Regions from separate parts of the Oerskovia gallyi genome, predicted to be linked through region 2. Evidence: riboswitches for the same ligand, from Rfam matches in the RefSeq annotation. Region 2 holds a riboswitch; each other region holds the start of a gene.
The links. Region 2 has a riboswitch for thiamine pyrophosphate ahead of thiC (phosphomethylpyrimidine synthase ThiC). Riboswitches for the same ligand answer to the same signal wherever they lie in the genome.
Positions count from the first base shown of each region.

Region 1: it holds a riboswitch for thiamine pyrophosphate, as region 2 does, so the genes downstream of both, thiD (bifunctional hydroxymethylpyrimidine kinase/phosphomethylpyrimidine kinase) here and thiC (phosphomethylpyrimidine synthase ThiC) in region 2, are expected to answer to the same signal.
Region 3: it holds a riboswitch for thiamine pyrophosphate, as region 2 does, so the genes downstream of both, H9640_RS08490 (thiamine ABC transporter substrate-binding protein) here and thiC (phosphomethylpyrimidine synthase ThiC) in region 2, are expected to answer to the same signal.

Region 1 is NZ_JACSQE010000007.1:243,328-253,180, forward strand. Features, by position in the region: gene H9640_RS10840 (DUF389 domain-containing protein) at 1-403, opposite strand, end outside; gene H9640_RS10845 (HEAT repeat domain-containing protein) at 496-1,266, opposite strand; gene H9640_RS10850 (hypothetical protein) at 1,444-1,785, shown strand; TPP riboswitch at 1,870-1,970, shown strand; gene thiD (bifunctional hydroxymethylpyrimidine kinase/phosphomethylpyrimidine kinase) at 1,962-3,566, shown strand; gene H9640_RS10860 (hypothetical protein) at 3,645-3,917, opposite strand; gene H9640_RS10865 (quinone oxidoreductase family protein) at 3,914-4,951, opposite strand; gene H9640_RS10870 (FadR/GntR family transcriptional regulator) at 5,008-5,718, opposite strand; gene H9640_RS10875 (2-isopropylmalate synthase) at 5,910-7,748, shown strand; gene H9640_RS10880 (hypothetical protein) at 7,801-8,028, opposite strand; gene H9640_RS10885 (VOC family protein) at 8,039-8,410, shown strand; gene argC (N-acetyl-gamma-glutamyl-phosphate reductase) at 8,479-9,555, shown strand; gene argJ (bifunctional glutamate N-acetyltransferase/amino-acid acetyltransferase ArgJ) at 9,552-9,853, shown strand, end outside.
Region 2 is NZ_JACSQE010000004.1:12,883-22,735, forward strand. Features, by position in the region: gene H9640_RS05820 (ABC transporter ATP-binding protein) at 1-45, shown strand, start outside; gene H9640_RS05825 (hypothetical protein) at 45-938, shown strand; gene H9640_RS19590 (sensor histidine kinase) at 1,030-2,457, shown strand; gene H9640_RS05835 (response regulator) at 2,454-3,116, shown strand; gene thiC (phosphomethylpyrimidine synthase ThiC) at 3,219-4,895, opposite strand; TPP riboswitch at 4,886-4,995, opposite strand; gene H9640_RS05845 (hypothetical protein) at 5,118-6,410, opposite strand; gene H9640_RS05850 (ABC transporter ATP-binding protein) at 6,407-7,042, opposite strand; gene H9640_RS05855 (peptidoglycan-binding domain-containing protein) at 7,033-8,055, opposite strand; gene H9640_RS05860 (hypothetical protein) at 8,207-8,794, opposite strand; gene H9640_RS05865 (hypothetical protein) at 9,308-9,736, opposite strand.
Region 3 is NZ_JACSQE010000005.1:268,231-278,083, forward strand. Features, by position in the region: gene H9640_RS08465 (DMT family transporter) at 1-269, shown strand, start outside; gene H9640_RS08470 (phosphotriesterase family protein) at 266-1,315, shown strand; gene H9640_RS08475 (YdeI/OmpD-associated family protein) at 1,501-1,947, shown strand; gene H9640_RS08480 (serine hydrolase) at 1,983-3,410, opposite strand; gene H9640_RS08485 (DUF4235 domain-containing protein) at 3,478-3,747, opposite strand; TPP riboswitch at 3,919-4,045, shown strand; gene H9640_RS08490 (thiamine ABC transporter substrate-binding protein) at 4,104-5,195, shown strand; gene H9640_RS08495 (ABC transporter permease) at 5,201-6,910, shown strand; gene H9640_RS08500 (ABC transporter ATP-binding protein) at 7,072-8,088, shown strand; gene H9640_RS08505 (DUF4235 domain-containing protein) at 8,138-8,464, shown strand; gene H9640_RS08510 (response regulator) at 8,471-9,124, opposite strand; gene H9640_RS08515 (sensor histidine kinase) at 9,121-9,853, opposite strand, start outside.

The DNA of each region.
Region 1 (9,853 bases), on a different contig from region 2:
TCGCGAGCGCCGCGAGCAGGTCGATGAGCTGGGGCGTCACGCGGCCCGCGACCTGGCTGTTGGTCGCCGCGACGATCTCGATCGGGACGAACAGGCCGACGAGGTAGCCGGTCGCGACCACCCCGGCGGCGCCCGCGACGACCAGGAGCGCCGACGAGGTCAGGTTCCGGTGGTCGTTGAGGACGATCGCGAGCGCCGTCCCGACGATGGGCGTCATGAGGGGAGCGACGATCATGGCGCCGATCACGGTGGCCGTGCTGTCGGCCGCGACACCCGCCGACGCGATGACGGCCGCGAGGATCAGCAGGGTCCAGAAGGTGGCCTGCCGGGACCTCGCCGTCGGCCCCTCGGAGATGAACAACGCCGTGGTCATCCGCTGGATGTCGGCCGTCGTGACGCGCATGCTGCCTCCCACGGGTGCTGATCGTGCCCTCAGCATCACAGGGGGTCGTCGTGTGCGCTCGGTGTGCCCGCGCGGACGCGGCGCACGCGCTGTCAGGTCTTGAGGGCCTTGCGGGCCGCGCTCGCGACCGTGCTGCGGTTCGCGATGGCCGCCGTCTCCTCCGTGGGGTCTGCGGCCACCAGGAGCAGCCGCTCGTGGGCGAGGTCGCTCCCGGTGCTCCCGAGGGCACGGACCGCCCAGTACCGGGCGTCGACGTCCGGTACGGACGCGTGGGCGAGGAGCCAGACCGTCTGGTCGGGCTCGATCGTCCCCAGGGCGCTCGCGACGTACCCGAGGAGCGGGAACCGGTGCTCGACGAGCTCGCGCCGCAACGCGTCGACGGCGTCCGGGCCTCCGATGCCGGCCAGTGCGCGGGCCGCGGCCTCCCGCACGACGTGCTCCGGGTCGCCGAGCCGGGCGATGAGGTGCGGTACTGCCTCGTGCGCGTCCAGGTCACCGAGCACCTCGCAGCCGACACTCCGCTCGTAGGTGGCGGGGGAGCCGAGCAGGGTGAGGGCGTAGGGGACGGCTCCCCGGAATCCCGCCCGAGCGCACGCTGCCGTGAGGTACCAGGTGGCCGACACCCCGGACTCGAGAGCGCGCATCATCGCCGGTTCGAGCGATGGGTCCGCGAAGGCGTAGAGGCGGTTGAGAGTCCGCTCGAACGTGCCGATCGGGAACCGCTCGAAGTGCAGCACGACGTCACGCAGGGCCTCGACGGCGCCCTGGTCGTCGTCCATGGCCCGCGCGGCGGCGTCGTCGACCGCGTCCTCGTGGACCTCGGGGTCCGGGTCGAGAAGCCGGGGGACCAGGTCGGCGGTCATCGCGCGGCCGAGCCGAGCGACCGACGCGCGGGGGAGTGGGAGCAGCGGACCATGCGGCGAGCATAGGGGTGCTCGCCGCGCGGCCTCTTCTCGGCAGGTCCGCTACGGTGGTGGCCCCACCTGCCTGACCTGACCCACCTGCCCCCTCTGTCGACGACGACCACCGAGGTGACCGCCATGTCCCGCCGTACGGCACTGCTCGTCGGAGTCCTGGCCGTGTCGTGCGGCTCGCTCGCGCTCGGGGCCGCGCTCGGCGCGGCCGGCCCTGTGGCCGCACCCGCCGAGGGGCCGTGGGTCGTCCAGGTCGAGGGTCCGTCGGAGGGCGACGGGGAGTGCGCGGCGGATCCGGCCGTCGACTACGCCCTGACCCCGGCGATCATGCCGCCGGTCGGGACGTCGTTCGGACTGGTCCCCGACGCCACCCGCGCCGACCTGGAGCGTGTCGTGTCGTGCCTCGAGAAGTACGTGTCGACGTCGCGGATCACTGTCGTCGCGACCGGTACCCCGACGTCCCCCTGACCGGGGCGACGGACGAGCCGACCGTGCTGGTGCCACCTGGCGAGCTCCTGCCCGCGGGCGGGCCGTCCGCCCGCTAGAGTTCCCTGCGAAGACACGGGGTGCCCGCTCCCACGAGCCGGGCTGAGATCACACCCGTCGAACCTGATCTAGCTAGCACTAGCGAAGGGATGTCGGCAATGTCGCTTGCTGCCACTACACCTGTCCTGCCCGCACCTGCCCGCACGCCTGCGGCGGACGCCGTGGTCGCGGACGAGCACGGCGCGTCGCGGGGGCCCGAGCCTTCCCGCCCCCGCGTCCTGTCGATCGCGGGCACCGACCCGACGGGGGGCGCCGGGATCCAGGCCGACCTCAAGGCGTTCGCGGCCCACGGCGCGTACGGCATGGCCGTCACGACGGCCCTGGTCGCCCAGAACACGCACGGCGTCCGCACGGTCCACGTCCCTGGCGCGGAGTTCCTCGCCGAACAGCTCGACGCGGTCTCGGACGACGTGGTGATCGACGCCGTGAAGATCGGCATGGTCGCCGACGAGCCCAACGCGCGCGCCATCGCCGCGTGGCTCGGGCGCGTGCAGCCGCCGTTCGTGGTGCTCGACCCCGTCATGGTCGCCACGAGCGGCCACCGGCTCCTCGACGAGGGGGCCGAGCAGGCCGTGTGCGAGCTGGTCGCTCTCGCGGACCTCGTGACCCCCAACCTCCCCGAGCTCGCCGTCCTCGTCGGCGAGCAGGTTGCGACCACCTGGCCCGACGCCCTCGCCCAGGCGAGGCGGCTGCACGTGGCGAGCGGCGCCGTCGTGCTCCTGAAGGGTGGTCATCTCACCGGGGAGGAGTCGCCCGACGCCCTGGTGGGCGCTCGCGGGCCCGACGACGTCACGACCTTCTCGGCGCCCCGCGTCGACACCGTGCACACCCACGGGACCGGGTGCTCGCTCTCGGCGGCGGTCGCCGCGCTGCGTCCCCGGCGGGACGGCTGGGAGAGCGCGACGCGCGACGCCAAGGCCTGGCTGAGCGGCGCGCTGCGGGCCGGGGGAGCGCTGGCCGTGGGCACGGGGCGCGGACCCGTCGACCACCTGGCGCACCTGCCCACGCTCGGGCAGCGGACGTTCTCCGAGGAGGCCTGGGAGCGCATCGCGGGGTGGCGCGAGGCCGTCGAGCGCATGGGCTTCGTGCGGGCGCTCGCGGACGGGAGCCTCTCAGCGGGGGACTTCGGGTTCTACCTCGCGCAGGATGCCGCGTACCTCGCCGAGTACTCGCGCGTGCTGTCGCGGGCGAGCCGGCTCGCGCCCACGCCCGAGGCGCGGCAGTTCTTCGCGGGGGCCGCGGTCGAGTCGCTCGAGGTCGAGCAGGCGCTGCACCGCGACTGGTTGGGCGAGCACGCCGGGATGGACCGTGGGGCGGTCGAGAGCGTCGACCCGTCTCCCGTGACGGCCGCCTACACGAACCACCTCCACGCGGCCTCGAACGGGTCCTACGCGGAGACGGTCGCGGCCCTGCTGCCGTGCTACTGGCTGTACTCGCACATCGGCGACGTCCTGGTGCGCCGGGCGGGGGACCTCGACGGGCATCCTTACGCACGGTGGATCGCACTCTACGGCGACCCGGCCTTCGCCGAGGCGACGCGCGCCGCGTGCTCGTTCGCCGACGAGGCCGCGCGCTGGGCCTCGCCCGCCGAGCGCGAGCGGATGCTGCGCGCGTTCGAGCTGTCCTCGATGCACGAGTACCTGTTCTTCGAGCAGGGGCTGACGCGACCGACCTGGCCGGCGCCGCCCCGCGCTGCGCACTGAGCTCCCGCCGAGAAGTGAGCAGATGCCCCGGATCGGGCTCGAACCGGGGCATCTGCCCACTTCTCGGCGCGGGAAGCGCTACGCGCTCTGCGCGCCGTCCGCCGGGTACCCGCAGTCGTACCCCGGCGGCCACCAGCGCCACGTCGTGGTGACCTCGCTGGTCGAGACGCCCGCGGGGCGGTCGGCCAGGCACTGCGTGCGCATCTGGTCGAGCCCGACGGTCAGGTAGTACACCGCGAGCACGCCCGTGAAGACGACCAGGAGGACCGTCAGCGCCAGGCGCAGGCGCCGGTCGGAGCGGCGGGTGGGTTCGTCCTCGCCGGGTCGTGGCGGGACCCAGTCCCAGCTCACGAGGCGGGGTCCGTGGCCGGCCCGGGCGTCGTGCCGGTGCCGGCGTCGAGGCCGGGGACGAGCAGCACCTTGCCGGTCGTCGCGCGCCCCTCCAGGGCGCGGTGCGCGTCGGCCGCGCGTGCCAGCGGGAACGTCGCCCCCACGCGGACGTCGAGGTCACCCGAGGCGACGAGCGCGATGACCTCGCTCGCCCGGTCGAGGAGCTCGGCGCGCGTCGCGGTGTAGTCGTCGAGCTTGGGGCGCGTCGTGAACAGCGAACCGCCCTTGTTGAGACGCTGCAGGTCGAACGGCGGCACCTGGCCCGAGGACCCGCCGAACAGCACGAGCATGCCGCGGCGGCGCAGCGAGGCGAGGGACGCCTCGAACGTGTCCTTGCCGACCGAGTCGTAGACGACGGCGACGCCGCGCCCGCCCGTGAGGTCGCGCACGATCGCGGGCAGCTCGGTCGTCAGGTCGTCGAGCTCGGCGTAGTTCACGACGTCGGACGCACCGGCCGCGCGCGACAGCTCGGCCTTGGCGTCGGTCGAGACGGTCGTGATGACGCGCGCACCGCGGCGCACCGCGAGCTGGGTCGCGAGCAGCCCGACGCCGCCGGCCCCTGCGTGCAGCAGCACGTCGTCGCCGGGCTGGACCGGGTACGTCGACGTCACGAGGTAGTGGGCCGTGAGCCCCTGCAGGCCGACGGCTGCCGCGACGCGCAGGTCGACCGACGCAGGTACCGGGATCGCGACGTCCGCGGGGACGACCACCTGCTCGGCGTACGACCCGTGCGCGTTGGTCCACGCGACGTGGTCGCCGGGCCCGAAGTCGGCGACCCCCGGGCCGACGGCCGCGACGACGCCCGCGCCTTCGGTGCCGACCACGTGCGGGTACTCCATCGCGTACACCCCCGCCCGACGGTACGTGTCGATGAAGTTGACCCCGGCCGCCGCGACGTCGACGAGGAGCTCGCCGGGGCCCGGGACGGGGGTCGGGAGCTCGACGAGCTCGAGGACGTCGGGGCCACCTGCCTGGAGTGCCTGGATCGCGCGCATGGGGTCAGCCTAGGTGGCGGGGGTGGTCCTGGGCGCCCCAGGGTTCCTCCCGGCTCTCACACTCGACGACCCCGCGCATCGAGGGGCTCACGGGCGACCTTCGCGTGGACGGCGTCGAGGTGCCGGCGGCTCGACGCGGCGGCTCGGTCGGCGTCACGGTCCCGGACGGCGTCGAGGATCGCCTCGTGGGCGTCCTGGTCGTGCCGGTGGCGCTCGCCCGCGCCGTCGAGCTCGATCATGTCGACCATCGCCCGACGCAGGCGGGGGACGAACGTGGCGAACAGGTCGGTCAGGACCGCGTTGTGCGCGGCGTCGACGACCGCGCGGTGGAAGGCCAGGTCGGCGTCGACGTACTCCTGGGCGCTCGCGGTCGCCGGTACCTCGCCGCGACCCGCGAGCGCCGTGGCGAGGGCGCGGAGGTCGGCCGGGGTGCGGCGGGTCGCGGCGAGCCGGGCGGCCTCGGTCTCCAGGGCGCCGCGGACCTCGAGCACGTCGACGACCTCGCCGCGCCGCAGGACCTCCTCCCAGTCCTCGCTCGCCTCGGCCCGGACGACGTAGACGCCCGAGCCCTGGCGGCTCTCGAGCACGCCCTTGCCCGCGAGCTGACGGATGGCCTCGCGCACGGTCGAGCGCCCGACGCCGAGCTCGGCTGCGAGCGCCTGCTCGCCGGGGAGCCGGTGGTCCAGCGGCCACGTGCCGGTGCGGACACGGTCGAGCATGAGCTCGGCCGCCTGGTCGGCGAGGGGGAGCCGGCGGAGCGTGGGCATGGGGGCCAACCTCTCAGGTTGTCTGAGGACTTGATGGCGGCTAGCGTACCCCTCATGTCGTGGAGCGCACTCCTTCTTGGTCGCCGCGGCGGGGCCTGAGCCGACCGGCTCCCCGCCGTGGGGGTCTGCCGTGCGCCGGTCGGACCCGCCTGCCGTGCACCGCGCGGCCCGCCCCCCGGAGCCAGACGACCATGACCATCAGCCCCTTCCCCACGCTGCGCACCCCTGACGGTGCGCGGGCGCCAGGCCAGCCCGCGTGGAACCGCCAGCGCGCCTCGCGCATGCCCTCGCACCGCTACCAGGACGTGTTCTCGCGCGTCGACGTCCCGCTCACGGACCGCCGGTGGCCCACCCGTCGCCTCACCGCGGCGCCGCTGTGGGTGCCCGTCGACCTGCGCGACGGCAACCAGGCCCTGACCGAGCCCATGGACCCCGCCCGCAAGCGGCGGTTCTTCGAGCTGCTCGTCGCGATGGGATACACCGAGATCGAGGTCGGCTACCCGTCCGCCTCGCAGACCGACTTCGACTTCGTCCGCCTGCTCGCCGAGACGGACCTGGCCCCCGAGCACGTCACGATCGTGGTCTTCACGGCCGCCCGGGCGGACCTGATCGCCCGGACGTTCGAGTCGGTCCGTGGCCTGCGCAACCCCGTCGTGGTGCACCTGTACACCGCGACCGCGCCGACCTGGCGCGACGTCGTGCTGGGCAAGGGACGTGCCGAGCTCTCGGACCTGATCGCCGCCGCGGGCACCGAGGTCCTGCAGCACGCGGGGGACGACCCCCGCGTCCGCTTCGAGTTCTCGCCCGAGGTCTTCAACCTCACCGAGCCCGACTACGTGCTCGAGGTCTGCGCGCGTATGACGACCCTGTGGGACGCCACCACGGAGCGGCCCGTGATCCTCAACCTCCCGGCGACGGTCGAGGTCGCGACCCCCAACGTGTACGCCGACCAGATCGAGTACATGCACCGGCACCTCGACCGGCGCGACGCGGTGATCCTGTCCGTCCACCCCCACAACGACCGCGGCACGGGCGTGGCGTGTGCCGAGCTCGCGGTCCTCGCGGGCGCGCAGCGAGTCGAGGGCTGCCTGTTCGGCAACGGCGAGCGCACGGGCAACGTTGACCTGGTGACCCTGGGCCTCAACCTGCACGCGCAGGGCGTGGACCCCATGATCGACTTCTCCGACATCGACGAGATCCGCCGCACGGTCGTGGACTGCAACGGCATCGGTGTGCACGAGCGCCACCCGTACGCGGGCGACCTCGTGCACACGGCCTACTCCGGGACGCACCAGGACGCGATCCGCAAGGGGTTCGCGCGTCACCGCGCGGACGCGCGAGCCGCGGGCGTCGACCCCGCGGACGCTCCCTGGACGGTGCCGTACCTGCCTGTCGACCCTGCCGACGTCGGGCGCTCGTACGACGCGGTGGTGCGCGTCAACAGCCAGTCCGGCAAGGGCGGCATCGCGTACCTGCTCGAGTCCGCGTACGGCCTGGAGCTGCCGCGGCGGCTCCAGATCGACTTCGCCCGCCGGGTCCAGGCGCACGCGGACCGCAGCGGGGGAGAGGTCACGGCCGAGGGGCTGTGGCGCCTCTTCGAGGCGGCGTACGTCCTGCCCGACGACGGAGCACGCCAGGTCCTGCCGCTCGCCTGGTCGGTGGCGCAGCCCGAGGCGGACGGCGACCGCGAGCGCCTCGACGTCGTGCTGTCCCTGGACGGTGAGCGGGTCGAGCGGTCCGCCACCGGGGCCGGGCCGGTCGACGCGCTCACCCGGGTCCTCGCCGGGCTGGGCGTGCCGGTCGAGGTGCTGGGGCTCACGCAGCAGTCGGTCACCTCGGGCGCCGACGCGGGGGCCGTGACCTACCTGGAGCACCGTGCCGCAGACGGCTCGGTCGCGTGGGCGGTGGGGCGGGACGAGTCGGTGCTGGGGGCGAGCGTGCGCGCTGTGCTCCGGGCGGCAGCGAGCCGGCCCCGCGCGACGGCCGCGGCGCGCCACGACCCGGCGCTCGCTGCGGCGGACGGTGCCTGACCGACGAGCGAGACCCGTGGCGGTGGGGCGACAAGGCCACACCGCCGTCCCGTCACCCCCAGCGTGAGAGCGACGTCTCGCCGACTCGCAGCAGCGCCCCGCCGAACGCGAGGACCGTCTCGGACACCGGCACGTCGTCCAGGACCCACAGCCTCTCGCCCGTCGTCGACGACTGCCGTCGCCCGGTCCGCTCCGACGGGCCGTCGGACCAGCAGGCCTGACCGGCGTCGGTGCGGCCGCCGGCCTCGTGTCGGTGCCTCCTGTCGGTGCCGCGTGGCACGCTGCCGGGCATGGCTACCCACGCGCACGGCATCCACCACTCGATCGACTACCTCGAGCTCTCCGTCACGGACATGGCGGCCGCACAGTCGTTCTACGCGGAGGCTTTCGGGTGGGAGTTCGTCCCCTACGGGCCGGGGTACGCGGGCTTCCGGACCTCCGCGGAGGAGGGCGAGGCGGAGGCCGGTGGGCTGGCGCTCGCGGACTCGGTGACGCGCGGCGGCCCGCTCGTCCTCCTCTTCTCGGACGACCTCGACGAGTCCCTGCTGCTGGTCCAGGACGCGGGCGGGGAGATCGTCGAGGGGCCGTACGACTTCCCGGGCGGCCGGCGCTTCCACTTCCTGGACCCGAGCGGCAACGAGCTGGGCGTCTGGGGCGCATAGGACCGCACCGGGACGCACCGGGACGAAGAGGTTCCACATCGACTGCATAACTATGTATAGTTCTGCATATGACGATCACAGTGGCAGTCGCCGGTGCGTCCGGCTACGCGGGCGGGGAGATGCTCCGGCTGCTCGCCGGGCACCCCGAGGTCGAGATCGGCGCGCTCACGGCGCACTCCAACGCAGGATCGCTCCTCGGGCTGCACCAGCCGCACCTGCGCTCGCTCGCGGACCGCGTGCTGCTGCCCACGACCGTCGAGCACCTGGTGGGCCACGACGTCGTCGTGCTCGCGCTGCCCCACGGTGCGTCCGGTGAGATCGCCGCGCAGCTGCCCGACGACGTCCTGGTCCTCGACCTCGGCGCGGACCACCGGCTCGCGTCCGCCGCGGACTGGACCGCGTTCTACGGCTCCGAGCACGCCGGCACCTGGCCCTACGGCCTGCCCGAGCTCCTGATCACCGAGCAGACCGGCGCGGGCGTCGAGTACACCAAGCAGCGCGAGGTCCTCGCGGGCGCACGGCGCATCGCGGTCCCCGGGTGCAACGTCACGGCCGTGACCCTGGGCCTGCAGCCCGGCATCGCCGCAGGCCTGCTCAGCCCGGTGGACGTCGTCGCGGTCCTCGCGAACGGGTACTCGGGCGCGGGCAAGTCGCTCAAGACGCACCTGCTCGCCTCCGAGGCGCTCGGTTCCGCGCAGCCCTACGCCGTGGGCGGCTCTCACCGCCACATCCCGGAGATCGCGCAGAACCTGCGCTCGGCCGGCGCCGACGAGGTCACGATCTCCTTCACGCCCACGCTCGTGCCCATGGCGCGCGGCATCCTTGCGACCGCGACGGCCCGCCTGGCCCCGGGCCACGAGGACCTGAGCGTCGCCGACCTGCGTCAGGCCTACGAGCAGGCGTACGTCGGCGAGCCCTTCGTCGAGCTCCTGCCCGAGGGGCAGTGGCCTACCACGGCCATGACTCTGGGCGCCAACACGGCCCTGGTCCAGGTCGCGATCGACCGCGCCGCGGGCCGCGTCGTGACCGTGACCGCGATCGACAACCTCGTCAAGGGGACCGCCGGCGGCGCCGTGCAGTCCATGAACATCGCCCTGGGACTGCCGCAGACCCTGGGCCTGACCACCGAAGGGGTCGCACCGTGACCGTCACCGGACCGCTCGGCTTCCGGGCCGCAGGAGTCGCCGCCGGGCTCAAGTCCACCGGGAAGAAGGACGTCGCGCTCGTCGTCAACGAGGGCCCGCTCGACGTCGCCGCGGCCGTCTTCACGTCGAACCGCGTGTTCGCGGCCCCCGTCGCGTGGTCGCGCCAGGCCGTCGCCGACGGCATCGCGCGCGCCGTCGTCCTCAACTCGGGTGGCGCGAACGCGTGCACGGGCCCCGAGGGCTTCGCCGACACCCACCGCACGGCCGAGTACGTCGCGGACCTCCTCGAGGTCTCGGC
Region 2 (9,853 bases):
GACTTCTACCTGAACCTGACCGCCGAGACCGAAGGAGTGCGCTGATGTTCCGCGCCGAGCTGCTCAAGCTACGCACGACCCGCACGCCCTGGGTCCTGGGGATCGTCGCCCTCGCGGGAATGATCCTCGTCCAGGCCCTGACGATCGCCTTGCCGCGCGTCCTGTCGAGCCTCGAAGGGCTGGGTGGAGGCGCCACCGTGGGCCTCCAGGCCTCGCCCGAGATGACGGCCGACCTCGCCCCGGACCTCACCGGGCTGACCGACCTGGGCGCCGCGCCCGTGCAGCGCGCGATGCTGGACCTGCTGGGCAACGGCCCCGCGGGCTCGGGCTCCGCAGGGGTCTCGGTCATCTGCATGCTGCTGCTGGGCGTCCTCGCGGTCACGACCGACTTCCGCACGGGCGGCATCGTCCCCACGGCCCTCGTCGTCCCGTCCCGCCTGCGCGTCCTCGCGGGCAAGGCGGGGGCGACCGCGGTCGTCGCGCTCGTGATCGGCGCCGCGCTCGCGGTGCTCACGGCCCTGGGCCTTCTCGCGGCCGTCGCGTCGACGCCCGGCGCGCAGCTCATGGTCGACGCGGGCGACGTCCTGGGGGTGTGGGGGCGCGGACTGCTGGTCCTCGTGCTGTTCGCGTGGCTCGGGCTGGGCATCGGGACGCTGATCCGCGGGCAGGTCGCGGCGATCCTGGTCGTCGTCGGGCTCGTGGTGGTCGAGCCGTTGGTCCAGGCCGCGGTCGTGCTGCTCTCGGGTGGCACGTCGAGCGCCGCGGCGTGGCTGCCGCTGGGCCTGGGGTCGCTCGCGTCGACCGGCCAGAGCGCGACGTCGGTCCTGGGCGGCCTCGCCCCGATGGGCGTCGGGGTCGCGGTGCTGGGACTGGTCGCCTGGGTCGCGGTCGCGCTCGGGTCGGGCGCGGTGACGTTCCGCCGCCGCGACCTCGTCTGACGCGTCGTCCGTCGGGCGCCCCGGCCACGTACCGTGGTGCCCGACGGCGCCGCCGACACCGCCCGCCCGCCCGGACCCGAGAGGAACCTTCGTGCTCGACGCCCTGCACCGCCGGCTCGCCGCCCTGGGCATCCGTACCGAGACGGGCCGCGACGCCCTGCTGGGCGCGGTCGTCGCGGTCCTCACGGTCGGCTTCCTGCTGGTGATCGAGCGCGTCGCGCTGACGGACCTCGGCATCCTGGTCGAAGGGGCGCCCGACTCCCTGCGGTTCTCCACGGGTGGCCGCGTCGCGGCGATCGTGATCGTCGTCGCGCAGGCCATGGCGCTCACGCTGCGCCGTCGTGCACCGCTGCTCGCGCTCGCGCTGGTCGTCGTGGGCCAGGTCGCGCTCGTGCCCGTCCTTCCCGCCCTCGTCTCGTTCCAGGCCCCGGCGACACTCGTCGCGGCCTACTCGGTCGGGGCGTACGCGCCGCGCCGCACGGCCCTGTGGGCGGCCGGGACGGCCGCGGGCGTGCAGGTCCTCCTGGGCTTCGTGCTCGGCGGCCCCGTGCCGATCACCTCGGCGGGCCCCACGCCGGTCGCGGTCCAGGTCTGGGGAGGTCTCGCCTCGGCCCTCCTGACGTACGTGGCCTCGGCGCTCGTCGGCGCGTACGTCGGCACGCGCCGCGAGCTGTTCGCCCAGCTCCGGGGGCGGGTCGCCCAGGCCGAGCGCGAGCGCGACATGCTCGCGGCCCAGGCCGTCCTGGAGGAGCGCGGCCGCATGGCCCGCGAGCTGCACGACGTCGCCGCGCACCACCTGTCGGGGATCGTCGTGCAGGCGGCCGCGGCCGAGCGCCTGGTCGACCGCGACCCCGAGCGCGCCAAGGAGTCGATGCGCTGGATCCGCACCCAGGGACGCGAGACGCTCGACAACCTGCGCCTGGTCGTCGGCATCCTGCGCAGCTCGTCGCAGACCGGCCCCGGCGAGCCGGGCGAGGAGGCACCGGCCGCACCGCAGCCCACGCTCGACGACGCGGACGAGCTGCTCGACCTCGCGCGCAGCGCCGGCGCCGAGGTGCGCGACGTGCGGCTCGGCGAGCCGTTCGGCCTGTCCCCCGCCGTCCAGCTCACGGTCTACCGCGTGCTCCAGGAGGCGCTGACCAACGCGCGCCGGCACGCGCCCGGGCGCGCGATCGAGGTCGTCACCGACCACCAGCAGGCCGCGCTCGTCGTCACGGTGACCAACCGGTTGCCCGTCGCGGCGATCGGCTCGGGTGGCCGGGCCGGGCCGCCTGGGCCGGGCAGCCCAGCGCCCGGCGCCCCTGCCGCCCCGGCCCCGCCCGGCCACGGCCTCATCGGCATGACCGAGCGCGCGCACCTCGTCGGCGGGACGCTCGACGCCGGCCCCGTGCCCGGCGACGGCTGGCGGGTCCGGCTCACGGTCCCCCGGCCGGTCGACCCCGTGTCCCCCACCATCCCCCAGCGCTCGGCGACGTCCGCGGACGAGCCGGGCTCCGCCGTCGGGCAGGAGGCCCCATGACCCGAGTGGTGCTGGTCGACGACCAGGCCGTCGTCCGCGCAGGCTTCACCGTGATCCTCGAGAGCGAGGGCTTCGAGGTCGTCGGCGAAGCGTCGAACGGGGCCGACGCCGTGCGCGTCGCACGCCGCGAGCGCCCCGACGTCGTGTGCATGGACGTCCGCATGCCCGGCGGGGACGGCATCACGGCGACGCGCGCGCTCGCGGGTCCCGGCGTCGTCGACCCGGTCCCGGTGCTCGTGGTGAGCACGTTCGACCTCGACGACTACGTGTTCGGCGCCCTGGAGGCCGGGGCGAGCGGGTTCCTGCTCAAGGACGCCGAGCCCGACGTCCTGGTCGACGCGGTGCGGCGCGTGGCGTCGGGCGAGGGGCTCGTCGACCACACGCTCACGCGGCGCGTGATCGACGAGTTCGCCCGACGGCGGTCCCCCGCGTCCCCGGACGACGTCGCCTCAGGTCTGCTCACCTCGCGCGAGCACGACATCCTGGCGCTGCTGTGCCGGGGGCAGTCGAACGCCGAGATCGCCTCGACACTGTTCCTCGAGGCGAGCACCGTGAAGTCGCACCTGAGCCGGATCATGACCAAGACGGGCCTGCGCGATCGCGTCCAGCTCGTGGTGTGGGCGTACGAGCACGGGATCGCGGCGCCCGGCACCCCCTGAACACGCCGGGCCCCCGCTGAGTGCGGAGTACTTGTCGTCGATCGGCTCGTTCGACGACAAGTACTCCGCACTCAGCGGTCGGGCAGGTGGCCGGGCGGCGGCTCAGCCGCCCGCGACCGGCAGGTAGACCCGGCCGCCCGCGTCCGTGAACTCGCTCGACTTCTCCGCCATGCCCGCCTCGATCGCCTCGACCGAGGTCAGGCCGTTCTTCTCGGCGTACTCGCGCACGTCCGCGGAGATCCGCATCGAGCAGAACTTGGGCCCGCACATCGAGCAGAAGTGCGCGGTCTTGGCGGGCTCGGCCGGCAGGGTCTCGTCGTGGAAGGCGCGCGCGGTGTCGGGGTCGAGGGAGAGCGCGAACTGGTCGTGCCAGCGGAACTCGAACCGGGCACGGGACAGCGCGTCGTCCCGCAGCTGCGCGCGCGGGTGCCCCTTGGCGAGGTCGGCCGAGTGCGCCGCGATCCGGTACGTGATGACGCCCGTCTTGACGTCGTCGCGGTCGGGCAGCCCCAGATGCTCCTTGGGCGTGACGTAGCAGAGCATCGCGGTCCCGGCCTGGGCGATGATCGCGGCCCCGATCGCGGACGTGATGTGGTCGTAGGCGGGCGCGATGTCGGTCGCGAGGGGGCCGAGCGTGTAGAACGGCGCCTCCTCGCACAGCTCCTCCTCGAGGCGCACGTTCTCGACGATCTTGTGCATCGGGACGTGCCCCGGACCCTCGATCATGACCTGCACGCCGTAGGACTTCGCGACCTTGGTCAGCTCGCCCAGCGTGCGCAGCTCGGCGAACTGGGCCGCGTCGTTGGCGTCCGCGATCGACCCCGGTCGCAGGCCGTCGCCGAGCGAGAACGTCACGTCGTAGTCGCGCAGGATCTCGCACAGCTCTGCGAAGTGCGTGTACAGGAACGACTCCTGGTGGTGCGCGAGGCACCAGGCGGCCATGATCGAGCCGCCCCGGGACACGATGCCCGTGACGCGGCGCGCGGTCAGCGGGACGTAGCGCAGCAGGACGCCCGCGTGCACGGTCATGTAGTCGACGCCCTGCTCGGCCTGCTCGATCACGGTGTCGCGGTAGATCTCCCACGTGAGCCTCGCGGGGTCGCCCTTGACCTTCTCGAGCGCCTGGTAGAGCGGCACGGTCCCCACGGGGATCGGGGAGTTGCGCAGCACCCACTCGCGGGTCTCGTGGATGTCCTTGCCCGTCGAGAGGTCCATGAGGGTGTCGGCGCCCCAGCGCGCGGCCCACACCATCTTCTCGACCTCCTCCTCGATCGAGGACGTCACGGCCGAGTTGCCGATGTTCGCGTTGATCTTCACGCCGAACGCCTTGCCGATGATCATGGGCTCGATCTCGGGGTGCCGGCGGTTGGCCGGGATCACGGCCCGGCCGCGGGCCACCTCGTCCCGCACGAGCTCGACGTCGACGCCCTCGCGCGCCGCGACGAAGCGCATCTCGTCGGTGATGACCCCGGCCCGCGCCCAAGCGAGCTGCGTGCGGGCGCCGCCCGTGCCGTGCTCGGTGGCGACGGCGTCGGGCCGCAGCCACGACGCCCGCAGCGCGGGCAGCCCGCCCGCGAGGTCGAACGCCGCCGGGTCGTCGACCTCGGTGTACGGGCCCGAGGTGTCGTACAGGTCCAGGTGCTCGCCGTTGCTCAGGAGCACGCGGCGCTCGGGGACGCGCAGGTGCTCCGCGCCCGGGACCGGGTGGTGCACCTTGGCAGACCCGGCGATGGGTCCGGTCGTGATGGTGTGCGCGGGCACAGCGGTCTCAGAGCTCATTGCTCTCTCCCTACGTCGGCATGATCCGAACAGGTTCGAACGGTCGGCGGCGCTGAGCCGCCCTCTCAGCTCGCTGCTGCGAGCTCCCGTGGGTGTGTGGAGTTGTGGGTCGTGCTGGTGGTGCGGTGGTGCTGGGTGGTGCGGTCGTCACCGTAGCGCAGGTTGCACGACGGCGGCGCGGGCGTCCCGCGATCAGCCCGGCTCACCCAGCGTCGAGGTCCGTCACCTCTCCTTGAAGTACTTGAACAGGTGCTTCTCCCGGGTCGCGAGCGCCCCGACGACCGCTCCGACGAGCACCGCGCCCGCTCCCGCGAGGACGGTCCGCATGCCGATGACCCAGGTGCTGAGGTGGTCGGCGGGAAGGCCGGCATCGGCGGCGAGCCACCACAGCACCGGAACGGTCACGATCACGGCGGCACCGGTCCACGCCGCGGTCTCCAGGAGCACCTGCCAGGTCAGCGCCGAGCGCGGGACCCGGGCGTGCAGGGCTGCGGCGAGCTCGAGGCGGCGCAGACGAATCGCGGCGAAGCCCAGGGCCAACCCCAGGAAGGCGGCGGCGATCGGCGCGGGCTTCGTCAGACGATCCCTGAACTCGGCGCTCGCGTCGTACGTCGCGCCGAGCCGGCCGTTGAGCTGCTTCTGGGTGGGCTGAACCTCGGAGGCTGAGTCGGCGACGATGGTCGTGCGCAGGAGCGTCGCCGTCTCGGGCTCCACGGGCCAGATCTCGACCCAGCACGAGTCGAACAGTCCCGCCGCAGGCACCGGCGCGACTGCTGCGTAACCGAGCGCGCGGTCGCGCCCGTCGTCGGGGTACGGGTAGACGGCGCCGACCCGCGCGGGACCGGTGCTCGTCGCGATCGAGTCACCGGCGGACGCGCCGAGCGCCTCGGCCAGGTCCGCGGACAGCCACAGTCCCGCCCCGGCGACCCGGCCGCGGTCGAGCGCGCCGAGCAGCCCGGGGGTCGCCTCGAAGCCGGTCAGCTCGCTCGACGGCAGGTTGAGCGCCCGCACGGGATCCCCCGTCCGCAGGGCTCCGGCGGCGTTCACGCCGTCGACCCCTGCGAGGGCCTCGCAGCGTGCCCCGTCGACCTGCCCGGTGGCCTCGAGGATCTGCACGCTCGCGCCCGCGTCCCGGTACTCACGGGCGCCCTCGATCACGCCCGCGACCGCACGCACGTCGACCGCGGCGAGCGCCCCCACGACCACGACGAGCACCGCCGCGAACAAGGTCGCGCGCGTCGTGCCGGACCCGACGTTCCGCCACGCCTCGGACACCACGGACGCGGCCCGCATGGCACGCGCCCGCACTGGTCGCGCGGGCTTCTCCCCCGGCCCGACGCCGCCACTCGCCTCCGCGCGGAGGTGCGCTCCGCCGTCGGGCACGGTGGGGGTTGCTGAACCCGTGACCTGACCGAGGGGCTGTGCGCCACCGGGACGGTGCGAGGCGCCCGGGGACGTGGCCAGGCCGGGTCCCGCCGCGCCGTCGGGCACGGGGCCCTGCTCGGTGGCGGTCACGCCGCGACCTCCGCGGACTGGAAGTCGGCGAGGTCGATCACGCGCGTGCAGGCGTCGCGCGTGTGCGGGTCGTGCGTGGCGACCACGACGATCGAGTCGTCCTGGGCGATGCCGGCCAGGACCTCGTTGACTGTCGCGGCCGTGCGCAGGTCGAGCTGCGCGGTGGGCTCGTCGACCAGGAGCAGATCCGGGGCCAGGGCCACGGCACGCGAGAGCATGAGCCGCTGGGCCTCTCCGCCCGACAGCGCCCGGAAGGGTCGGTCGGCGACCGACGTCAGGTTGAAGCGCGCCAGGATCTCGGCAGCCCGGTCCTCGGCGTCGGGGCGGCGCAGTCCGCGCGCCAGCAGCGGCAGCACCACGTGGTCGAGGGCGGCGCGACGCGCGACACCGTGCGGGTTCTGGAAGACCCACCCCGTCGTGGCGACCCCGACGCGCTCGACCTGCCCCTGCGTGGGGCGCTCCCAGCCCGCGACGATGCTCAGGAGCGTCGACTTGCCGCTGCCCGAGGGCCCGACGAGCGCGACCACCTCGCCCGCCACGATCTCCAGGTCCAGTCCGGCGAAGAGCAGCCCGGTGCCGGGGAACGCGTGCCCCAACCCCGCCCCGACCAGCCGCTTGCCCCCTACCGGCACGTCTGGCCCTCCTCCTGCGAGGTGAGCTTGACCTCGGTGGGAGCGGCCGCCGCGTCGAGGCCGTCGAACGTCACGAGGGTCTGCCCCAGGCTCGACGCGACGACCGTCACGGGGTACGCCGTGCCGTCCGCGCTCACGCAACCGGTCGCACCGCTCAGCGCGAACAGCGACCCCGGTGGCACGACCGACACGTCGAGAGGCGCGGCCAGCACGTACTCGAGCGTCAACGGCTCGGACCCCTCGGTGCGCTGCCACCCGGCGAACTCCATGCTGCCGCGCACGGCCTCGAGGAACGTCGGGTCCGTGACCACACCGCCCTCCCCGACCGGTGCGCTCAGCTCGCCCAGGCGCAGCACGCGGTCCCCGGGCGTGACGTTGGAGAGAGTGTCCGACAGGCCGAGCGAGACCAGCGTCCCGGCGGTCGTCGCGAACGCCTCCTCGGACGTCGCGGCTCCCACGGGCACCTCGCACGCCTTGACCGTGACCGACGACGCAGGCAGCCACAGCACTGACGCCACCGGCAGGTCCCCGGTCGGCTTGGCCACGCCCGCAGCCTTGAACAGCTTGGTCACGGCGGCCTTGGTCGTGTCGCCGTAGGTGCCGTCCGCGCTCACCTTGTGCCCGAGGCGAGTGAGCTCGACCTGCAGGGCCTTCACGTCGTCGCCCTTGGCCGTGGGAGCCAGGTCCCGCCACAACGGGATCGACGTCGCGAGCGCCACGACCGGACGGTCGTCGACCGTGGCCGGGCTCGATCCCGACTCGATCACGGCCCCCGGGGCGCACACCGAGCGCGTGACCTTGCCCTGGTCCGCGACGGACAGCGTGCCCTCCTCCGCGACGACCGGGGTGACCTTGACCTTGCGGGCGTCGTCGAACACCTGACGCGAGACCGGAACGGTTGCGGGTGGCGTCGCACTCCGCACGCTCTGCGGTTCCGCCTGCGGCGCCAACGCCATGCCCGCCGTGACACCCCCCGCGAGCAGCACCACCGCCGCGAGCGCGAGCGCGCCCACGCGGGCCGCTCCTGAGCTTGCGGCCCTGGGCCGGGCGGGGCGTCGATCTCTGGTCACTGCTGCTCCTCGGGTGGTGCGCATGCGTGGTTGCTGCCGGGGTGTGCGATGTCGTGATGTCGACGTCGTGATGTCGACGTCGTGATGTCGGGGACTACTGCTCCGGGTCCCGCTCGCAGGCCGTCATCTCAAGAGGTGGCGCTTGCCCGGCCAGCGCTCCCGGAGTCTCTGTCGTCGAACCGTCGTCGGCGACGTTCATGCCGGTCCCGTAGCTCGACATCTCCTCGATGTAGTCCGCCTTGTCATAGCCCTCGTCGCGATGACCGCCGCGGACCAGGCAGTCGGCGACGGCCTGCATCAGATCCGTGTTCTCCGGGTTGTCGGCCACCGCCCAGTAGAGGGCCTCAAGCACGGCGAGATCGACCTTCTCCTCGCACTCGGCCATGATCGCTTCCCTGCGCGCGCGATCCGCGTCGAGCTGGTCCTGCGGGGTGTCCCAGGTCGAGCCGACGCCCTCGACCTTGACCCCGCCTTCCTGGGTGCGACTGGCCGCGAGCCCCTGGTCCCGCATGCACTGGACCGACTCGTCCTTGACCTGGTCGTACTCGGCGGCGGTGATGACGTCGTCCTCGAGAATCGCTCGGGAAACCTCTGCGGTGACTTCATCGCGGGCCTTGGCGAACTCGGCCGCGTAAGGATTGCGCACCTCGGACTCACCCGAGCACCCGGTCACCAAGGCCACCGCCAGAGCGGTCCCCAGCGACGCCCCCGCCCCCCGTCGTCGAACAGTCCTCAGCATGTGCTCTCCCCCCAGGTGTGCGACCCCTGCGACGCGGAAGCTGCCCGCTGCTTTGAGCACGCACGATAGCGGCCGACGGTTCCATCGCGCTCCGCCCCTCGAGGCGCCGCCGGAGGCCTCACTGCTCTGGACTCGCCTCCTCATTGTTGTGTCCCTTTGCCCACCGCAGACCAGGCAGTCCGCGATTACCTGCGGCACGTCCTCGTTCTGCGGGCTCCCGCGAGCCTGCCAGTATTCGCGTCAGGTACGTCGAGGTCTTCCGGACGGGCAGTGTGAGAACCCGCATCCTGGGGGACCTCGTCCCCTCCCCGACCCGACTCAGCCAACCAGCCCAACACCCTCATCTGCGTTGAGTCTCTGACCGTCTGGTTTCTGAAGCTCTCCAAGGCGCCCGCTGCAGGTTCACGCCCGCCTGCGCCTCCGGCCCGCTGCCCCGTGGGCGTCGCCGCCCACGGATCACTCTCGGTTTTCCATCGCCTGCAGGGGATCGGTGAGGCATAGCGACGACTCTGGCGAACCCGTGCCCGGCAGGTTCTGGTCCTTGAGGTCTTGTGCGTACTGTTCACCGGTGTACGTCTCGTCAACGACTTTGAACTCGCGGAGACACTGCGCGATGAGCTCGTTGAAGTCCACCCTGTTCGGGTTTGTCGTGATCACCGTGTAGAGCGGCACGACCTCCCGGAGACCCACACTGATCTCACATTCGTCCTGGACGGACTTGAGCTCCTCGGTGTATTCCCCTTCGGTCTGATATGACTCCACACCGAACTCGTCAACCCAGGTCTCGACCGCAAGCCCACGGTCACCCATGCAGGCGATGAACGCGTCCTGGACCTCCCGGTACTCGTGCTCCTCGAGCGTTCCGTCCTGGGCGATGTGGCGCACCAGATCGATAGACGTGGATTCCGCGAGCGCACGAACATCAGGCTCCCACGGAGAAGCCTCAGGGCCCTCGGACGTGCCGTCAGTAGAGCACGCCCCCAGCATCAGGACCGTCGCTAT
Region 3 (9,853 bases), on a different contig from region 2:
TCGTCCGTGGCCTCGGGCTGCTGCTCCTGGGCCTCGCGTCCACGGCGGGCCAGCTCGTCGGCTCGCTCCTGATCGACTGGGCCGTCCCGTCGCTCGGCCACACGATCTACGCGGCCACGATCATCGGCACCGTGATCGCGCTCGTCGCGGCGGTGATCGGCATGATCCCGTCCGGTAAGTCGACCGAGACCTCGTCCGGCGTGAGCGGGGACGCAGCAGTGGCCGCCGCCGTCGGCGGTGGTGAGGCAGGAGAGGTGAGCCCGCGATGAACGTCACGCCGGCCGGATTCGTCCAGACGGTCACCGGACCCGTCGCGGTGCACGACTTGGGGCTGACCCTGCCCCACGAGCACCTGTTCAACGACCTGTCGGGAGTGCTCGACGCGCCCAGCTACGAGTTCTCCCGAGCCGTGGTCCGCGAGCCCGTTTCGGCGTCGGTCGCCTGGGCCCTGCGCCAGGACCCGTACTGCTGCGCCGACAACATCGCCGACAAGCCCGTCGCCGCGGTCGAGGCGGAGATCCGCAGCTTCGCGGCCCTCGGTGGACGGACCGTCGTGGACGCGACGTCGAGCGAGGCGATCGGGCGCAACCCTGAGCGCCTCGCGGACGTCGCGAGCCGCACCGGCCTCAACGTCGTCATGGGCGCGGGCGCCTACCTCGAGAAGTTCGAGGGCGAGCGCATCACGGCCCAGGCCGTGGAGGCCCAGGCCGCGGCGATCTCGCGCGAGCTGTCGGACGGCGTGGGGGACACGGGCATCCGGCCCGGCGTGATCGGGGAGATCGGCGTCTCGCCGGACTTCACCGCGGGGGAGCGGGCGTCGCTGCGCGCCTCGGCACTGGCGCAGCTCGAGCACCCGCACGTCGCCATGCAGATCCACCTGCCGGGCTGGCAGCGTCGCGCGCACGAGATCCTCGACCTCGTGCTCGACGAGGTGGGCGTGCGGCCGGAGAAGGTCGTGCTGTGCCACATGGACCCCTCGGCCGAGGACCCCGCGTACCAGCGGGCCGTCGCGGAGCGGGGCGTGTGGCTCGAGTTCGACATGGTCGGCATGGACATCACCTACCCCAAGGAGGGCGTCTCGCCCGACCCGCACACCACGGCGGGCGCGGTGCACCGGCTCATCGACGCGGGGTTCGCGGGCCAGGTGCTCATGAGCCACGACGTGTTCCTCAAGCAGATGTGGGTGCAGAACGGCGGGAACGGGTTCGCCTACGTGCCCACGGTCTTCACCGAGATGCTCGCGCAGCGCGGGGTCGAGCGTGAGGTGCTGCGCCGCCTGACGCACGAGAACCCGGCGACGATGCTGACGGCGTGACCGGGTGACCGTGTGACCGGGTGACGGTGTGTGACCGCGAGGTAGGACGTGCTGCGCGAGGTAGTGCGCGGTGCGTTCTACCTCGCGCAGCACGTCCTACCTCGGCCCCGTGCTCCGGCCCGACGGCGGGGCGACCGTCGAGCGGTCGGCGCGCCACGTCGTCGGGCCGGTGGAAGACTCGGCCCATGCGATTCCGGACCACGATCCTCCAGAGCGGCAAGACGGCCACCGGCATCCCCGTGCCGGACGACGTGGTCGCCGCGCTCGACGCGGGCAAGCGTGTGCCGGTGCGCGTCACGGTCGGCGGGCACACCTACCGCAGCTCGGTCGCGCCGTACCAGGGCCGGTTCATGATCGCGCTCAGCGCCGAGAACCGGGAGGCCGCAGGGGTGTCGGGCGGCGACGAGGTGGACGTCGACATCGAGGTCGACGACGCCCCGCGCGAGGTCGCCGTGCCCGACGACCTCGCCGCCGTGCTCACGCCCACGGCGCGCGCCGCGTTCGACGCCCTGTCGTTCAGCCGCCGCCGCGCGCTGGTCGAGCCGATCGAGGCCGCGAAGACCCCCGAGACCCGGCAGCGGCGCATCGACAAGGCCGTCGAGGCCATCGCGGGACCGGCTCCCGGCACGTAGGGCCGTCGACGTGGAAGGCGCTGCGCGAGGCCCCCCTACTTCGAGCCCGAACCCGCCACGCCACCGAGCAGCGCGAAGGCGCTCTCCGCGGTGTCGACCAGCACGGTCGGGTTCGCGAGCACGGCCGGGTCCGTGGCTGCGAGCTGCACGGTCACGACGTAGCTGTCGCCCTCCGCGTCCTCCGCGAGCCACGATCCGGCCAGGACGCCCGGCGCGCTGCCACCCTTGAACGCGACGTAGGGCCACGCCTCGGCGTCGACCTCGATGCCGGGGTTGACCGAGAGCACCTCGCGCACGACGGGGTCCTGCTCGCCGCGCTCGTGCAACCAGACGTGTGCGGCGCACAGGTCCGACGACGTCGCGAACCAGTCGACGTCGTCCTGCCAGACGGGCGTGGTCACTCCCGCAGGGTCGACGTCGAGGGGCCCACCGGGCAGCGCGTCGAGCATCGCGCGCCGCTCCGCGGTGCCGGCCGCCGCCCACCCGGTGGCCTGCGACGGCGCTCCCCAGGCGATCGCGAACGCGTCGCGGGTCGTGAGGAACGGGGTGTTGAGCGACGGGTCCACGTGCCCCAGCGCGCCCTGCGCGCGTTCGACCGCGTCGCGTCCCACGGCCTGGACCAGCAGGTCGGTCGCGGTGTTGTCGCTGATCGAGATCATGAGCCCGGCCGCCTCACGCACCGTGACCACGGTGCCCGCGGGCGCGTCCTGGAGCTGGCCACCGGGCAGCGACCGCACGTCGTCGGTCACGGTGAGCGCGTCGTCCCAGGTCAGCGTCCCGGCCTCGACGGCCTGCGACACGGCGCCCAGCACGTAGAGCTTGAAGATCGAGCCGAGCGGCAGCACCTCGTCCGCGTCCGAGCCGCCGGGGGCCTCCTCGACCGGCCGGCACGTCCCGTCGTCCAGGACCTGGGCCACGAGCAGCGAGCTCCGTGCGTCCACGGCGTCGAGACGTTCGCCCAGCTCGTCCCAGCTCTCGGCGGGCTCACGGTGCGGGTCGTCGCCCGGGCCGAAGAAGAGGGTCTCGATGCGGCTGTCCGCGTCGACCCCGATCTGCATCGTGAAGAACTGACCGCTCGCGCCGACGATCGTCAGCGCGGCCTGCTGCTCGCCCGGGCCGACCGCGTCGACCGAGACCGGCACCCACTCCTGGTCCGCGCGGAGCTGCTCCAGCACGGGCACGAGCTGTGCGGCGGGCACCTGGTCCAGGAACGACCGCGCGAACCGCCGCTCGAGCGTCGCGGCGTCGGGGGACGCGTCCGCGTTGAGCACCTCGAGGACCCACCCTGCCGCCTTGCCGACGGTCCCGCCCGGCAGCGCGACCGCGGTCGGGGCCACGCTCGGCGTGGGCGACACCACGGAGCCGGGGCCGGGCGACGAGCACCCGGTCAGTGCGAGCCCCACGACGAGGAGGCCTCCTACGAGGGACGAGCGACGGCGTCGGGCAGCAGGAGGGGAGGGCATCGGGACACCCTACGGAACACCCCTCGCACGGCGGGCGCGGACCCGCCGGGGCCGCCCGACCTCGACCTCAGGACGCGCGCGCGACGAAGCGCTTCACGACCCGCTTGGCCTCGCGTCCCGCGAACCGGCGCGCGAACACGCTCGCGGCAGCCGCCGCGGCGGCGAACGTCACGGCGCTGATGATGCCGACCTCCGGGTCGTCCAGGTCCTTGGGCGCGTCGTGCCCCGTCGCCTTGGCCCACGCATAGCTCACGGCCTTCTGGGCGATCCAGCCTGCGGCCAGCGTCAGTGCGACGGTCGTGACCTTCTCGGCGAGGGTCTGCTCGTTCTCGGCCATGTGTGTTCCTCCGGTGAGGGTGAGGCGGGCGGGGCGGTGCCGCCGTCGTACCCGCAGGCCCGACGGCGAAGCTCACTCCCACCGTAGGCGGCCCCCGGGGCGCCGCGCTCCCCGGGGGACGTCACCCGCGAGAGCCCTGCCCGCGCCGTCGGGCCGCGGTGTAAAGTCGCAGGTGAACGACAGGGGAGCGCCGACCGTCCGGGAGACACCGGGCAACGGGCGCTGAGAGTGCGGACCACCGCAGACCCTCGAACCTGATCCGGTTAGCACCGGTGGAGGAAGTCGGGCTTCTCTAGCCTCGCTCACGGGACCTCCCGTGCGCGAGGTCCCCCTCCTGTGACGTCCAAGGAGGACACGTGAACACCATCAGTACCCGCCGCGGCACCCCCCGCAGGCTAGGCCTGGGGCTCGTCGGCGGGATCGGCGCGCTGGCCCTCGCGGCCTGCGCTGGCAGCACGGGCGCGGGATCGGGCGAGAGCGGGTCGAGCGCCGCGAGCAGCACCGTCACCCTCGTCACGCACGACTCGTTCAACGTCAGCGAGGACGTCCTCGCCGCGTTCGAGAAGGAGTCCGGGCTGACCGTCAAGCAGGTCGCCCCCGGCGACGGCGGAGCGCTCGTCAACCAGCTCGTGCTCACCAAGGGCTCGCCGCTGGGCGACGTCGTGTTCGGCATCGACAACTCGTTCGCGACGCGCGCGATCGACGAGGGCGTGCTCGAGCCCTACACGCCCGCGGGCCTGGCCGACTCGGCCGCGCAGTACGCGGTCGGCGACGGCGCGCTCACACCCGTGGACCTGGGCGACGTGTGCGTCAACGTCGACCACACCTGGTTCGCCGACAAGGGCCTCGCGGAGCCCGTGACCCTCGACGACCTCACCAAGCCCGAGTACAAGGACCTGCTCGTCGTCACCAACCCCGCGACGTCGTCGCCCGGGCTGTCGTTCCTGCTCGCGACGGTCGGCGCCTACGGAGAGGACGGCTGGGAAGGTTACTGGGCCGAGCTCAAGGACAACGGCGTCAAGGTCGTCGACGGCTGGTCCGACGCCTACTCGGTCGACTTCTCGGGCTCCGAGGGCAAGGGCCCACGCCCCCTCGCGCTGTCCTACTCCACGTCGCCCGCGTTCACCGTCTCTGAGGACGGGGCCTCGACCAGCACGGGCGCGCTGCTCGACACCTGCTTCCGCCAGGTCGAGTACGCGGGCGTGCTCGCCGGCGCCGAGAACCCCGAGGGTGCCAAGAAGCTCGTCGACTTCCTCGTGAGCGACGCGTTCCAGGCCGACATCGCGGACAACATGTACATGTACCCCGCGAACGCGGACGTCGCTCTGCCCGAGGGCTGGGCCGAGTTCGCGCCGCTGTCCCCGGCGCCGTTCGAGGTCGCTCCCGCCGACATCACTGCGCACCGCGACGAGTGGATCAAGGCGTGGACGTCGACGGTGATCGGCTGAGCACGATGCCCGTGAGCCGCGGCGTGCCCGCGGCCGTGCAGCGCGGCGGGCGGGTCCTCCTGTGGGGGCTCGCCGCCGGGCTGCCGCTGCTGTTCCTCGGGGTGTTCTTCGCGTGGCCCGTCGTGACGCTGGTCGCGCGCGGGTTCGTGACCCAGGACGCCTCGGGTGCCTCGCTGGACCTCTCCGGCTTTGCCGAGGTGTTCTCCGAGCCGCGGACCTGGCGCATCGTCGGGCTCACGCTGTGGCAGGGCGTCCTCGGGACCGTGATCTCGCTGCTGCTCGGCGTGCCCGGCGCCTACGTGCTGTACCGGTGCAGGTTCCGGGGGCGCACGTTCCTGCGGGCCTTCGTGACCGTGCCGTTCGTGCTGCCGACCGTCGTGGTCGGCGTCGCGTTCCGCTCGCTGCTCGTCGAGGGCGGGCTGCTCGGGTTCCTGCGGCTCGACGGCACGTTCGGGGCGATCGTCCTGGCGCTCGTGTTCTTCAACTACTCGGTCGTGGTCCGCACGGTCGGCGGGCTGTGGGAGCACCTCGACCCGCGCGCTGAGGAGGCGGCCCGCGCCCTCGGCGCCTCGCCCTGGCGTGCGTTCCGGTCCGTGACGCTGCCGTCCCTGGCGCCGGCCATCGCGTCCGCGGCGTCGATCGTGTTTCTGTTCTGCGCGACGGCGTTCGGCGTCGTGCTCGTCCTGGGCGGCGTCCAGTACGGGACCATCGAGACCGAGATCTGGATCCAGACCACCCAGTTCCTCGACCTGCGCACCGCGGCCGTGCTGTCGGTGGTGCAGCTCGTGGTCGTCGTGGTCGCGCTGAGCGTCGCGAACCGGACCCGCTCCCGGCGCGAGCGCGCCCTCAACCTGTCCGCCGCGACGTCCGCTGCCCGGCCGCTGCGCCTGCGGGCCGACGCCGCCCCGCTCGCGGTGACCGCCGTCGTCGTGCTGGGCCTGATCGCGCTGCCGCTCGTCAACCTCCTCGTCCGGTCGTTCCAGACCCCCGCCGGGTGGAGCCTCGCGAACTACGCGAACCTCGGCACGACCGGCGGTCGCAACGCCCTGACCGTGACCGTGTGGGAGGCGACCGCGAACTCGCTGCGCACCGCGGCGCTCGCGACGCTCATCGCGGTCGTGATCGGGGGGCTCGTGGCTCTCGTCGTCTCGCGGCGGCCCCGGTCCCGCACGGCGCGGCGCGCGATCGGCGCGCTCGACTCGGTCTTCATGCTCCCGCTCGGCGTGTCCGCCGTCACGGTCGGGTTCGGCTTCCTCATCACGCTCGACAAGCCGCTCGGCCTCGACGTGGACCTGCGGACCTCGGGGATGCTCGTCCCGATCGCCCAGGCGGTCGTCGCGATCCCGCTCGTCGTGCGGACCGTTCTGCCCGTGCTGCGCGCGATCGACCCGCGCCTGCGCGAGGCCGCCGCGACCCTCGGGGCGTCGCCCGCCCGCGTGTTCGCCGCGGTCGACGGTCCCATCGCCGCCCGGTCGCTGGGCCTCGCGATCGGGTTCGCGTTCGCGGTCTCGCTCGGGGAGTTCGGGGCGACGTCGTTCCTGGCCCGCCCCGACACCGCGACCCTCCCCGTCGTGATCTTCCGGCTCATCGGGCGGCCCGGCGCGGAGAACTACGGGATGGCGCTCGCCGCGAGCGTCGTCCTCGCGGTGCTCACCGCGACGGTCATGATGGTGGCGGAGCGCCTGCGCGGCGACCGCTCGGCAGGAGAGTTCTGATGGACGGAGCCCAGGTGGTGGAGCGAACGACCGGTGGTCCCACGGCGTCGCATGACCCTCACGAGGTCTCGGCGGGCCGGGGGCTCGCGGTGCGTGACGTCGTCGTGCGCTACGCGGACCCTGCGTCCGGCAGAGGACCAGGGACGACGGCGGTGCGCGGCGTGAGCCTCGACCTCGCCCCGGGCGACGTGCTCGCGCTGCTCGGCCCGAGCGGGTGCGGCAAGTCGAGCCTGCTGCGCGCGGTCGCGGGGCTCGAACCCGTGGCCGCCGGGTCCGTGTCCTGGGACGGGCGCGACCTCGCGGGCGTGCCCGTGCACCGGCGCGGGTTCGGGCTCATGTTCCAGGAGGGGCAGCTGTTCCCGCACCGCGACGTCGCGGGGAACGTGGCGTTCGGCCTGCGGATGGCAGGCGTGAAGCGCCCCGCCGCGGCGGGACGGGTGGCCGAGCTGCTCGACCTCGTGGGCCTCGCGGGGTACGCGCAGCGACCCGTCGCGACGCTCAGCGGCGGCGAGCGCCAGCGCGTCGCGCTCGCCCGCGCGCTCGCCCCGGAGCCGCAGCTCCTGCTGCTCGACGAGCCGCTGTCCGCGCTCGACCGCGGGCTGCGCGACCGGCTCGCGGGCGACCTACGCGCCGCGCTCGTCGCGACCGGGACCACCGCGCTGTTCGTCACGCACGACCACGACGAGGCCTTCACCGTGGCCGACCGCGTCGCCGTCATGGACGCCGGACGGCTGCTCCAGGTCGCCGCACCCGAGGACCTGTGGCGCGCGCCCGCGTCGCGGCGGGTCGCGGAGTTCCTGGGGTACCAGGCCTTCGTGCGAGCGACGGAGGGTGGGCCCGCGGGCGACGGCGCGCTGCTGGCGATCGGGCCGACGGGGCTCGTGCTCGCGACTCCTCGTCCCGCCGGTGTGCCAGAACGGGCGAGGGGTGGTTCTGACAGCTCGGCGGGGTGGGCCGGCACGGTCGTGCGCAGCAGCTTCCGCCGCGGGCGCACCGAGGTCACGGTCGACGTGGACCTCGGCGCGGGGGCCCAGCGCGTCGTCGCGCTCGGCTCTCCGCCCGGCGGTGCCACGACGACCACGCCCGACGGCGCCGCGCACCACCCGTTCGCGCCTGCACCGGGGGAGCGGGTCCGGGTCGTGCTCGACCGTGCGGGCTGCGCGGTGGTCCCGGGGTAGAGGTGGCACCCGCCCTGCGACCGACCGGCTCCCGCGTTAGCGTCGAACGATGACGAAGACCACGAGCGACCACGTGTCCGACCGCACCGAGGAGCACGGCGGCAAGGCCGCGAAGATCCTGTACCGGCCGTTCGGGCTGGCGAGCTCGATCATCGGCGGGCTGATCGCCGGCCAGGTGTTCAAGCAGGTCTACAAGCGCGTCTCCCCGGGCCACCGCAAGGACGCCCCCACGCCGCTGCAGTCCGAGTACCCGCTGCGCGAGATCCTCGTCGCGTCCCTCATCCAGGGAGCGGTGTTCTCCGGGGTCAAGGCGCTCATCGACCGCGGCGGGGCGCGGGTCTTCCAGAAGTGGACGGGGGAGTGGCCGGGCGACTGAGCGGCTTCACACGGGTCCCGCGTCCCTGACCAGCACCGCGAGCTGCGTCCTGTTCTCCAGGCCCAGCTTGTCCAGGACGCTCGACACGTGGGCCTTGACGGTCGGGAGGCTGAGGTAGAGCTCGCGCCCGATGTCCGCGTTGCTCGCGCCGCGCCCCACGGCGAGCGCGACCTCGCGCTCGCGTCCTGTCAGACGGTCGAGCGACGCCGCAGCACGCGCACGCGCCTCGCCGACCGAGGCGGCCGACGCCATGAGGCGTCGCGCGACGTCGGGCGAGAGCACCGGTTCCCCGGCAGCGGCTGCCAGGACGGCTGCGGCGATCCGGGCCGGGGGCATGTCCTTCAGGAGATAGCCGACGGCCCCCGCGCGGAGCGCGCCGAGCACCTCGTCCTCGGTGTCGAACGTCGTGAGCACGACGACGGCGGGCGGGTCGGTCCGTGCGCGCACCCGGGCCGTCGCGGTGATCCCGTCGACCCGTGGCATCCGCAGGTCCATGAGGACCACGTCGAGCGGGTGGGCGTCGAGGAGGCCGGGGACCTCCGCACCGTCGGCGGCCTCGCCGACGACCTCGATGCCGTGGGTGCCGTGCAGCATCATGCGCAGGCCGGACCGCACCAGGGCGTCGTCGTCGACGATGGCGATCCTCACGGGGTCGGTCATGCGTCCCACGGTAGCGACACCGTGAGCCGGAACCCGGCACCGCCGGTGGCCGGACCGGCGAGGACCTCGCCGCGCAGCAACCCTGCCCGTTCACGGAGGCCCACGAGCCCTGTCCCCGTTCCCTGGCGCGAGGGGACGTTCCCGGGGGAGGGACCGTCGTCGGACACGTCGACCCGGACCTCGCCCGGGACCACCACGACCGCGACGCGGACCGCGCTGCCGGGCGCGTGGCGGCGGGCGTTGGTCAGTCCTTCCTGCACGGCGCGGAAGGCCGCGGCCTGCACGGTGGCCGGCACCCCGGCGGGGTCGCCGTGCTGCTCCCAGTCGACGTCGACGCCCGCGACGCGGGACTCCTCCACGAGCCGCGGGACGTCGGCCAGGCCGGAGGCAGGGCGCAGGGCGTCGGGCTCGGCGCGCAGCACGCCCACGACCTCCCGGAGCTCCTCGAGCGCCGCGCTCACGCCCGCACGGACCAGGCCTGCGGCGCGAGCGACCTCTGCGGGCGGCGTGTCCGGCCGGAACTCGAGCGCGCCCGCGACGGTCGCGAGCAGGGAGAGCCGGTGGGCGAGGGTGTCGTGCATCTCGCGGGCGATGCGCGCACGCTCGGCGGCCCGGGCCTCCCTCACACGGAGCTCCTGCTCGCGCTCGGCCCGCCGTGCCCGCTCCCGGAGGTCGGCGACGACCTGGGCGCGGGCCTGGGCGAAAGCACCCCAGCCGACGAGCGCGGCG